Regions from separate parts of the Streptomyces cadmiisoli genome, predicted to be linked through region 4. Evidence: riboswitches for the same ligand, from Rfam matches in the RefSeq annotation. Region 4 holds a riboswitch; each other region holds the start of a gene.
What was found. Region 4 has a riboswitch for cobalamin ahead of metE (5-methyltetrahydropteroyltriglutamate--homocysteine S-methyltransferase). Riboswitches for the same ligand answer to the same signal wherever they lie in the genome.
Positions count from the first base shown of each region.

Region 1: another riboswitch for cobalamin. It lies ahead of DN051_RS14250 (ribonucleoside-diphosphate reductase subunit alpha); the one in region 4 lies ahead of metE (5-methyltetrahydropteroyltriglutamate--homocysteine S-methyltransferase).
Region 2: another riboswitch for cobalamin. It lies ahead of DN051_RS29300 (cobalamin biosynthesis protein); the one in region 4 lies ahead of metE (5-methyltetrahydropteroyltriglutamate--homocysteine S-methyltransferase).
Region 3: another riboswitch for cobalamin. It lies ahead of DN051_RS13870 (energy-coupling factor ABC transporter permease); the one in region 4 lies ahead of metE (5-methyltetrahydropteroyltriglutamate--homocysteine S-methyltransferase).

Region 1 is NZ_CP030073.1:3,387,120-3,389,310, reverse strand. It holds gene DN051_RS14250 (ribonucleoside-diphosphate reductase subunit alpha) at 1-987, opposite strand, end outside; cobalamin riboswitch at 1,111-1,247, opposite strand; gene DN051_RS14245 (GNAT family N-acetyltransferase) at 1,300-1,806, opposite strand; gene mctP (monocarboxylate uptake permease MctP) at 1,878-2,191, opposite strand, start outside.
Region 2 is NZ_CP030073.1:6,683,200-6,685,390, reverse strand. It holds gene DN051_RS29310 (inorganic phosphate transporter) at 1-215, shown strand, start outside; gene DN051_RS29305 (hypothetical protein) at 244-465, shown strand; cobalamin riboswitch at 784-923, shown strand; gene DN051_RS29300 (cobalamin biosynthesis protein) at 1,032-1,973, shown strand; gene DN051_RS29295 (cobyric acid synthase) at 1,970-2,191, shown strand, end outside.
Region 3 is NZ_CP030073.1:3,309,892-3,312,082, reverse strand. It holds gene DN051_RS13875 (energy-coupling factor ABC transporter substrate-binding protein) at 1-296, opposite strand, end outside; gene DN051_RS13870 (energy-coupling factor ABC transporter permease) at 293-985, opposite strand; cobalamin riboswitch at 1,019-1,201, opposite strand; gene meaB (methylmalonyl Co-A mutase-associated GTPase MeaB) at 1,298-2,191, opposite strand, start outside.
Region 4 is NZ_CP030073.1:2,657,451-2,659,641, forward strand. It holds gene DN051_RS11125 (hypothetical protein) at 1-11, opposite strand, end outside; gene DN051_RS11130 (VOC family protein) at 205-618, shown strand; cobalamin riboswitch at 762-993, shown strand; gene metE (5-methyltetrahydropteroyltriglutamate--homocysteine S-methyltransferase) at 1,159-2,191, shown strand, end outside.

The sequences.
Region 1 (2,191 bases), 730 kb from region 4:
GCGCCGGGCGTCCTCACCGGTGTTGTCGCGCAGCTCCAGGAACTCCTCGATGTCGGAGTGCCAGGTCTCCAGATAGACCGCGGCCGCGCCCTTGCGCCGCCCGCCCTGGTTCACGGCGGCGACGGAGGCGTCGAGCGTCTTCAGGAACGGGACGATGCCGTTGGAGTGGCCGTTCGTGCCGCGGATCAGCGAGCCGCGGGAGCGGATGCGGGAGTACGACAGCCCGATGCCGCCGGCGTGCTTGGACAGACGCGCGACCTGGTGGTAGCGGTCGTAGATCGAGTCCAGCTCGTCCAGGGGGGAGTCCAGCAGGTAGCAGGACGACATCTGGGGGTGCCGCGTGCCGGAGTTGAACAGCGTGGGGGAGGAGGGCAGGTAGTCGAGGCGGCTCATGAGCCCGTAGAGCGCCGCGACTTCGTCGACGGACCGGCTGGAGTCGTCCTCGGCGAGCCCGCACGCCACCCGCAGCATGAAGTGCTGCGGCGTCTCGATCACCCGCCGGGTGATCGGGTGGCGCAGCAGGTAGCGGCTGTGCAGCGTGCGCAGTCCGAAGTAGCCGAACCGGTCGTCGCCCGCGGTGTCGATCAGCGTGTCGAGACGCTCGCCGTGCAGGCCCACGAACTCCGCGGTCCGGTCGGCGATGAGCCCTTCCCGGTGGCCCACGGCGACGGACCCGGTGAAGGAGGTGACGCCCTGCGAGGCGGCCTCGGCGGCGACGGAGACGGTCAGCAGCCGGGCGGCCAGCCGCGAGTAGGCGGGGTCCTCCGAGATGAGGCCGGCGGCGGCCTCCGTGGCCAGCTCGCGCAACTCCGTCTCGTCGGCCCGCGCGGACCGGCCGCGCAGCGCGGCGGCGGCGACCCGGCCGGCGTCGGCGTCGGGGAGGTCGGCGGTCAGCTCGGTCAGCGTGCGCAGCAGTGCGGCACCGGGTCCGTCGGGCTCCTGGGCCGCCTCAGTCGCTGAAGCCGGTTCGGCTGGCGCGATGGTCACGTGGGGCTCTCCCTCGCTCGGCACGGGGCCTTGCGGAGGGCAGGGGGCAGCTCACGAGCGCACGCGGCGTCGCGTCCACCGACCCATTCCACGAGGCCCGGACGTCATGGCACCCGAACCGGACGGTCGGGCGCGCTGTCGGCAGGTCCTCGGACTGACGCTCGTATGAACGCATGCGGGCATACGTGTACGAGTACACCGTTGCGGGACAGTTCCGGATTCGCACCGGATTCCCCTGCGGCGACAGCGAGCATGAGCATACATCTTGTGCCGGGTTCGGGTGACGCCCCCAGATGTTGTGTCGCGCCGGTTTCAGAGCGTCAGCCGATAGGTGAGGAGAGTGATGCCGTCGAGCTGCGGCAGAGGGTTCCAGTCCCGCTCGGGTGTGCGGACGAAGCCCATCCGTTCGTAGATCCGGTGGGCGGAGCGCATGCTCCGCTGGGTCGACAGCACGACGCGTACGCAGCCCTCCGTGGCCCGCGCGCGGTCGACGCAGGCGCGCACCAGGCTCTCCCCGGCGCCGCGCCCGCGGGCCTCGCGGTCGACGGCGAGCATACGGATCTCGGCCTCCGCCGGACCCGCGATGTCCGCCATCGGGCCGCCGGACGGCACGAAGGTCACACCGCCCACGAGAGCGCCGTCCGCCACCGCGACCAGGACCTGCGCGGCGGCGGCCCGCTTGGCCACGTCCTTCAGCTCGCCGAGGTAGGCGTCGCTCTCCCCGAAGTCGAGCAGGCCGTCCTGGAGGTAGGCCCGGGCGGTGATCTCGCCGAGTGTCTCGTACTCCTCGGGCGCCGCCGGGCGGATCACGATGTCCATGGGGGCGAGTGTGCCCGAGGGGTACGGCAACGGGCCGCCGGATTTCGTCCGGCGGCCCGTCGGGGAGTCGCTCAGTGCGAGGCGCCGGCCACGGCCGGCGGCAGCTCCTTCTGCACGCCCGGGTCGCCCGCGTCGGCCGTGTAGTCCGAGGGGCTGGTCTCGTCGACGCCCTCGGGGGCCTTGGCGGCCCGCAGGACGAAGGTCATGACCACCGTGACGACGAGGTTCAGCACGAACGCCGTCAGACCGATGTAGCCGATCTCGCCGATGCCGGGGATCTCGGCCGACGAGCCGCCGAAGTGCTTCTGCGTCGGCGAGGCGACGCCGTACGCGGCGACCGTGCCGTAGAGCATGCCGACCGCCCAGCCGGCCAGCAGCGCCCAGC
Region 2 (2,191 bases), 4.0 Mb from region 4:
TGGTCGGCTCCAGCGCCGCGATCTGGAAGGTCTCCCGGCGCGAGGTCGTCGACCACACCAACGTCAACGACACGGAGGACCAGGCCGACGTGGTGACCACGGCGATCGCCGCCGTCACCCCGCCCCCGCCGGTCGCGGCGGCCGACGACGCCGCGGCGACGATCCCCGCGCAGTCCACGGCCACGGACTCGGCGCCCTCCCGGGCGAGCGTCTGAGCCCCGGTACGAAGGAATCGGAAGCAGCATGAAGATCGACTGGGCGGCCCTCGGATCCGTCTTCGGCGTCAGCCTCGTGGCCACCGTGGCCCTCGTGGGCCTGTTCACCCTCGGCATCGCGGGTCTGTCGCACCGCGAGCGGGCGGCGGAGCGCGGTGAGTCGGCCGCGCTCGCGGTGACCGGCGCGTATGCGGCGTTCGCGGCGTGTGTGGCGGCGGTGACCTACGGGATCTACCTGATCGTGGCCTGACGGCCGGGCCGGGCGACCGGCCGGGCCCACCGACCGCACACGGCCCACCGACCGCACACGGTCCACCGACCGCGCATGGTCCACCGACCACACACGGCCCGCACACAGTTCACGGCCGAGGTCCCGCCTCGGCCGGCGCCCTGCCGGAACGTCCCCTCGGATCGTTCCGGCAGGGCGCCGACATGTCCGGCGCCGGATCGAACCGCGGCAACTCCGCACGCCCGGGCGCGTGTTGAAGGGGTGCCGCGAGAGGCGCCCGTGCCGGGCGGTGTGGAACGCGGCACACTGTCCCGTCGCAGGTCAACAGCAAGTTGACGGCCCTTCGGGCCCCATGGTGGACTTCCGGGGCCATGTACGGCGGCAAGAGAGGAAGCCGGTGCGAATCCGGCGCGGTCCCGCCACTGTGACCGGGGTAGTAACCCCCGGGAGCCAGGAACTCTCACCGCCGGTCTCGTCGAACCAGGGCGTGGACACCCTGAGTGAGGACATATCGCCATGCTCGGCTGCCGTTCGAGGTTGAGGTTCAGTACCGGGGTTCCGCCCGAGCCGACGGTCGGCTGAGCCGCGTGCGTGCCGATCGCGTCTTCGCGTACGGCGCCACCGCCGGTCTTCTGGGGGATCTGCTTCTCGGCGATCCACGCCGCGGCCATCCCGTCGCCCTGTTCGGGCGCGCCGCCGCCGCCGTGGAACGGCGGCTGTGGCGGGACCACCGCGGACGGGGGGCGGTGCACACCGCCGTGTGCGTCGGCGGTGCCGTGGCGCTCGGAGCCCTCGCCCGGCGGGCCGCGCGTCCCTCCGCCGTCGCTTCCGTCGCGCTGACCGGCGTCGCCACCTGGGCCGTCGTCGGGGGCACCTCGCTCGCCCGTGAGGCGCGCGCCGTCGGGCGTGCCCTGGAAGCGGGGGACGTCGAAGGCGCGCGGCGCCGGCTGCCGCATCTGTGCGGGCGCGATCCGCAGGCGCTGGACGCCGACGGGATCGCCCGCGCGGTCGTGGAGTCCGTCGCCGAGAACACCTCCGACGCCGTCGTCGGGGCGCTGGTGTGGGGTGCGGTGGCGGGAGTGCCCGGGCTGCTCGGCTTCCGCGCGGTGAACACCCTCGACGCCATGGTCGGGCACAGGTCGCCACGGCACCTGCGGTACGGGTGGGCTTCGGCCCGCCTCGACGACCTGGCCGGCTGGCCCGGCGCCCGGCTGACGGCCGGGCTCGCCACGGTGGCCGGTCCCGATCCGCGGGGCGCCGTACGGGCCTGGCGCGCGGACGCCGGCCGGCATCCCAGCCCGAACGCCGGGCCGGTGGAGGCCTCGTTCGCGGGTGCGCTCGGCGTCCGGCTCGGCGGAACGCTGTCCTACGCGGGCCGGGTCGAACACCGGCCGGTGCTCAACGGGACGGGGCGCGCCGTCCGGGTCACCGACGTCGAGCGGGCGGTACGGCTGTCCCGGCGCGTCGCACTGCTCGCGCTCGGCGCCTGTGCCGCCGGGCGACTGCTGACAAAGGGGCGTACGTCATGAGTGGTGGGGGTCTGCTGGTCGCCGGCACCACCTCCGACGCCGGCAAGAGCGTCGTCACCGCCGGGATCTGCCGCTGGCTGGTGCGCCGCGGCGTGAAGGTGGCGCCGTTCAAGGCGCAGAACATGTCGCTGAACTCGTTCGTCACCCGTGAGGGCGCCGAGATCGGGCGGGCGCAGGCCATGCAGGCGCAGGCCGCGCGCGTCGAGCCGTCGGCGCTG
Region 3 (2,191 bases), 650 kb from region 4:
AGCTCGCCCTGGCGGCGTCCCCGGCGCAGACCGAAGTAGTAGGCGAGCACGCCCGCGCCGATGGCCGCCTGTAGGGCGAACAGCGCCGACTCGATCTCGCCGGACGGCGGTTCGTACAAGGGCGTGAACCAGGGTTCGTAGTCCGGTTCGAGTTCGGTGATCGCCGTCTCCGCCTGGGCGTCGGCGCCGGTGAACGGCTCCTCCTTGTGGTCGCCGAGGCCGAGGGCCAGCGGCAGCACCGCGAGCGCGGCCACCACGAGCAGCAGCAGGGCGTTGATCTTCGTGTTCCGGTTCACCGGGCCACCGCCTCGGTGCCGGCCTTCCGGGTGACCAGGACGCCGAGCCGGGTCAGCTCACCGCTGCTCGACTGCACCAGCAGCCGCATCACGAGCACCGTGAGCAGGCCCTCGCTGACCGCGAGCGGGATCTGGGTGACGGCGAAGATGGTGCCGAACTTGCCGAGTGCGCCCAGGAATCCGCTGCCCGGGTCGGGGAAGGCGAGCGCCAGCTGCACGCTGGTGACGCAGTACGTGGACAGGTCGGCGACGAACGCTCCGAAGAACACCGCGACCATCAGCGGCACGTCGTACCGCCGCAGCAGCCGGTACATCCCGTACCCGGCCCACGGCCCGACGATCGCCATCGAGAAGACGTTGGCGCCGAGCGTGGTCAGGCCGCCGTGCGCGAGCAGCAGCGCCTGGAACAGCAGGGTGATGGTGCCCAGCACCGCCATGACCGGCGGCCGGAACAGGATCGCGCCCAGCCCGGTGCCGGTGGGATGCGAGCAGCTCCCGGTCACGGACGGCAGTTTCAGCGCGGACAGGACGAACGTGAAGGCCCCGGAGGCACCGAGGAGCAGTGTGCTCTCGGGGTGCTCCTTGACCTCACGGGTGAGTGACCGGACTCCGTGGACGACGAACGGCGCCGACGCGACGCTCCAGGCGACCGCGTGCGCCGGAGGAAGAAAACCCTCGGCTATGTGCATGGCTCAGCAGACCCTCTCCAGCACCTCGTGGATGGTGTACGACGCGCCTTGGCCGGTCTCCTGGCTGACGGGTGACACCGCCCGGTCTCCGCCTTCCCGGGTCCGAGGACCCAGTGGCTGCCCCTGAGGGCCGGAGCCGGACTTCCCGATCACAGTGGCGAGGGCCGCACCGGTTTCACACCGGATTTCCCGTGCACCAAGGCGTGGTGACAGTAGTGCTCATCCCGGGACGGGACAAGCGCGCCCCGGGCGGCGTGCGGACGGTGCCCGCCCGCTCGCGTCCCGGCCGTCGCGCCGTCCCACGGGGGACGCTCAGGTCCCGCCGAACGCCCCCAGAATGCGTTCGGCCGCCAGGGTCGCGGTCAACTCCCCGTCCCTGACCCGCTGTTCGAGTTCCGGCGCGAGCGCCCGCACCGCCGGGTCCGCGTGCAGCCGGCCCAGCAGCTCGTCGCGGACCATCGACCAGGTCCAGTCGACCTGCTGGTCGCGCCGCTTGGCGGCGAGCCGGCCCGTGGACTCCAGCAGCGTGCGGTGCTGCTCCAGCCGTTCCCACACGGCGTCCAGGCCGGTCGACTCACGAGCGCTGCAGTGCAGCACGGGCGGGGTCCAGGCGGCGTCCCGGCCGTGCATGAGGCGCAGGGCGCCGGACAACTCCCGGGCCGCGGCGCGCGCGTCGCGCTCGTGCGGCCCGTCGGCCTTGTTCACGGCGATCACGTCGGCGAGTTCCAGGACGCCCTTCTTGATGCCCTGGAGCTGGTCGCCGGTGCGGGCCAGGGTGAGCAGCAGGAAGGAGTCGACCATGTTCGCGACGGCGGTCTCCGACTGGCCGACGCCGACCGTCTCCACCAGCACGACGTCGTACCCGGCCGCCTCCATCACCACGATCGACTCGCGGGTGGCCTTGGCGACGCCGCCGAGCGTGCCGGCGGTGGGCGAGGGGCGGATGAACGCCGCCGGGTCCACGGCCAGCCGCTCCATCCGGGTCTTGTCGCCCAGGATGGAGCCGCCCGTACGGCTCGACGAGGGGTCGACGGCGAGGACGGCGACCCGGTGGCCGAGCGAGGTGAGCAGGGTGCCGAACGCGTCGATGAAGGTCGACTTGCCCACCCCCGGCACACCGCTGACACCGATCCGCCGGGCCCGGCCGCTGTGCGGCAGCAGCTCGGTCAGCAACTCCTGGGCCAGCGCCCGGTGCTGGGGCCGGGT
Region 4 (2,191 bases):
TCCGCGCTCATGGCATGGGGTCCTTTCCCGGCCGACGACAGCATGACCGATTCATCCACGTATGGTCGGATCACATGCTGCCTGCACCGGCGATACCCGGCCACCGCACCCCGAGCGGCCGGAGCGGTCGTCCCGACGGGCCGTTGTCAGTGGCCCGCGCTACGGTGCGCAGCAGATGACGGTCCGCCGGTCCGGGAGGTTTCCATGGCTTCGCGTCTCAACCCTTATCTCAGCTTCGACGGTGACGCCCGGCAGGCGCTGGAGTTCTACCAGGAGGTCTTCGGCGGCACCCTGACGCTGAACACCTACGGCGACTTCGGCCAACCGGGCTCCTCCGACTCCGGCAAGATCATGCACGGCATGCTGGAGACGCCGGGCGGCTTCACCCTGATGGGCGCGGACAACCCGCCCGGCACCGAGCACATCCCGGGCAGCAACTTCTCGGTCTGCCTGAACGGCGACGACGCCGCCGAGCTGCGCGGCCACTGGGAGAAGCTGTCCGCCGGCGCCTCGGTGTCCGTCCCGCTGGAGAAGCAGATGTGGGGCGACGAGTTCGGTATGTGCACGGACCGGTTCGGCGTCCCCTGGATGGTGAACATCAGCCCGCGGCAGAGCTGACCCGGGCCGCCGCCCGCCCCGCCGCGGACGCCGGGCCCGCCCCGGCCGTCAAGGACGCGGCACGGACCGGGACATGGTCCGGCGTGGCCCACCTCACCATCCGAATGCCGAACGGGTACGGGCATGCCCCCGGACGGCGCCGTAAGGTGACCCGTGCAGCTGGTTCGCCCCGTCCGCCAGACGGGATGCGTCGCAAGAGGGAACCCGGTGGGAATCCGGGACTGCCCCGCAGCGGTGAGCGGGAACGACCGCCGTCATACGCACTGGGCCCGACGAACAGGGCCTGGGAAGCGACGGCCATTAGGTGTCTCGTACGACGTCGTACGACGAGACGGGCCCGCGAGTCCGAAGACCTGCCAACTGCCCGTGCGCGAAGCACTCGCGCGCGGACATCCCGGTGACCTCGAGGGCGGGTCGGCGTACACACCAGGCGGACGAACGCGCCGTGCCGCGCGTTTCGGCTCCGCCGGGTCCGTCACCCCTTCGCGCTCTCGTCCCGTCCCCGGGATCTCAGGGATTCATCTCGCGAAGGAGATCTCCGTGACCACCGAGTCCGCGGCCGCGGCGACACGGGCCACCGTGTACGGATACCCCCGCCAGGGCCAGAACCGGGAACTGAAGAAGGCGATCGAGGGCTACTGGAAGGGCCGCGTCACCGCCGGCACCCTGCGCGCCACCGCCGCCGACCTGCGCCGCAGGAACTGGCGGCAGCTCTCCGAGGCGGGCATCCACGAAGTGCCCACCGGTGACTTCTCCTACTACGACCACGTGCTGGACACCACCGTCATGGTCGGCGCCGTCCCCGCCCGCCACCGGGCCGCCGTCGAGGCGGACGCCCTGGACGGCTACTTCGCCATGGCGCGCGGCACCCAGGACGTGGCGCCGCTGGAGATGACCAAGTGGTTCGACACCAACTACCACTACCTGGTGCCGGAGTTGGGTCCGGACACGGTGTTCACCGCCGACCCGGCCAAGCAGGTCGGGGAGTTGACGGAAGCCCTCGCCCTGGGCCTGACCGCCCGCCCCGTGCTGGTCGGCCCGGTCACCTACCTCCTCCTCGCCAAGGCCGCCCCCGGCGTGGCCCCGGGCTTCGACCCGCTCACCCTCCTGGACCGGCTGCTGCCCGTGTACGCCGAGGTCCTCGCCGACCTGCGCGCGGCGGGCGCCGCATGGGTGCAGCTCGACGAACCCGCGCTCGTCCAGGACCGCACCCGGGCCGAACTGAACGCCGCGGACCGCGCCTACCGCGCCCTCGGTGCCCTCACCGACCGGCCGAAACTGCTGGTCGCCTCGTACTTCGACCGGCTGGGGGACGCGCTGCCCGTGCTCGCGGGGACCCCCGTCGACGGGCTCGCCCTGGACTTCACGGCGGCCGCCGCCGCCAATCTGGGCGACCTGGCCGCCGCCGGCGGACTGCCGGGCAGGCGGCTGGTGGCCGGTGTGGTCGACGGCCGCAACATCTGGGGCAACGACCTGGAGAAGTCCCTGTCCACGCTCGGGACGCTGCTGGGACTGGCGGAGCGGGTCGATGTCGCGGCCTCCTGCTCCCTGCTGCACGTGCCCCTGGACGCCG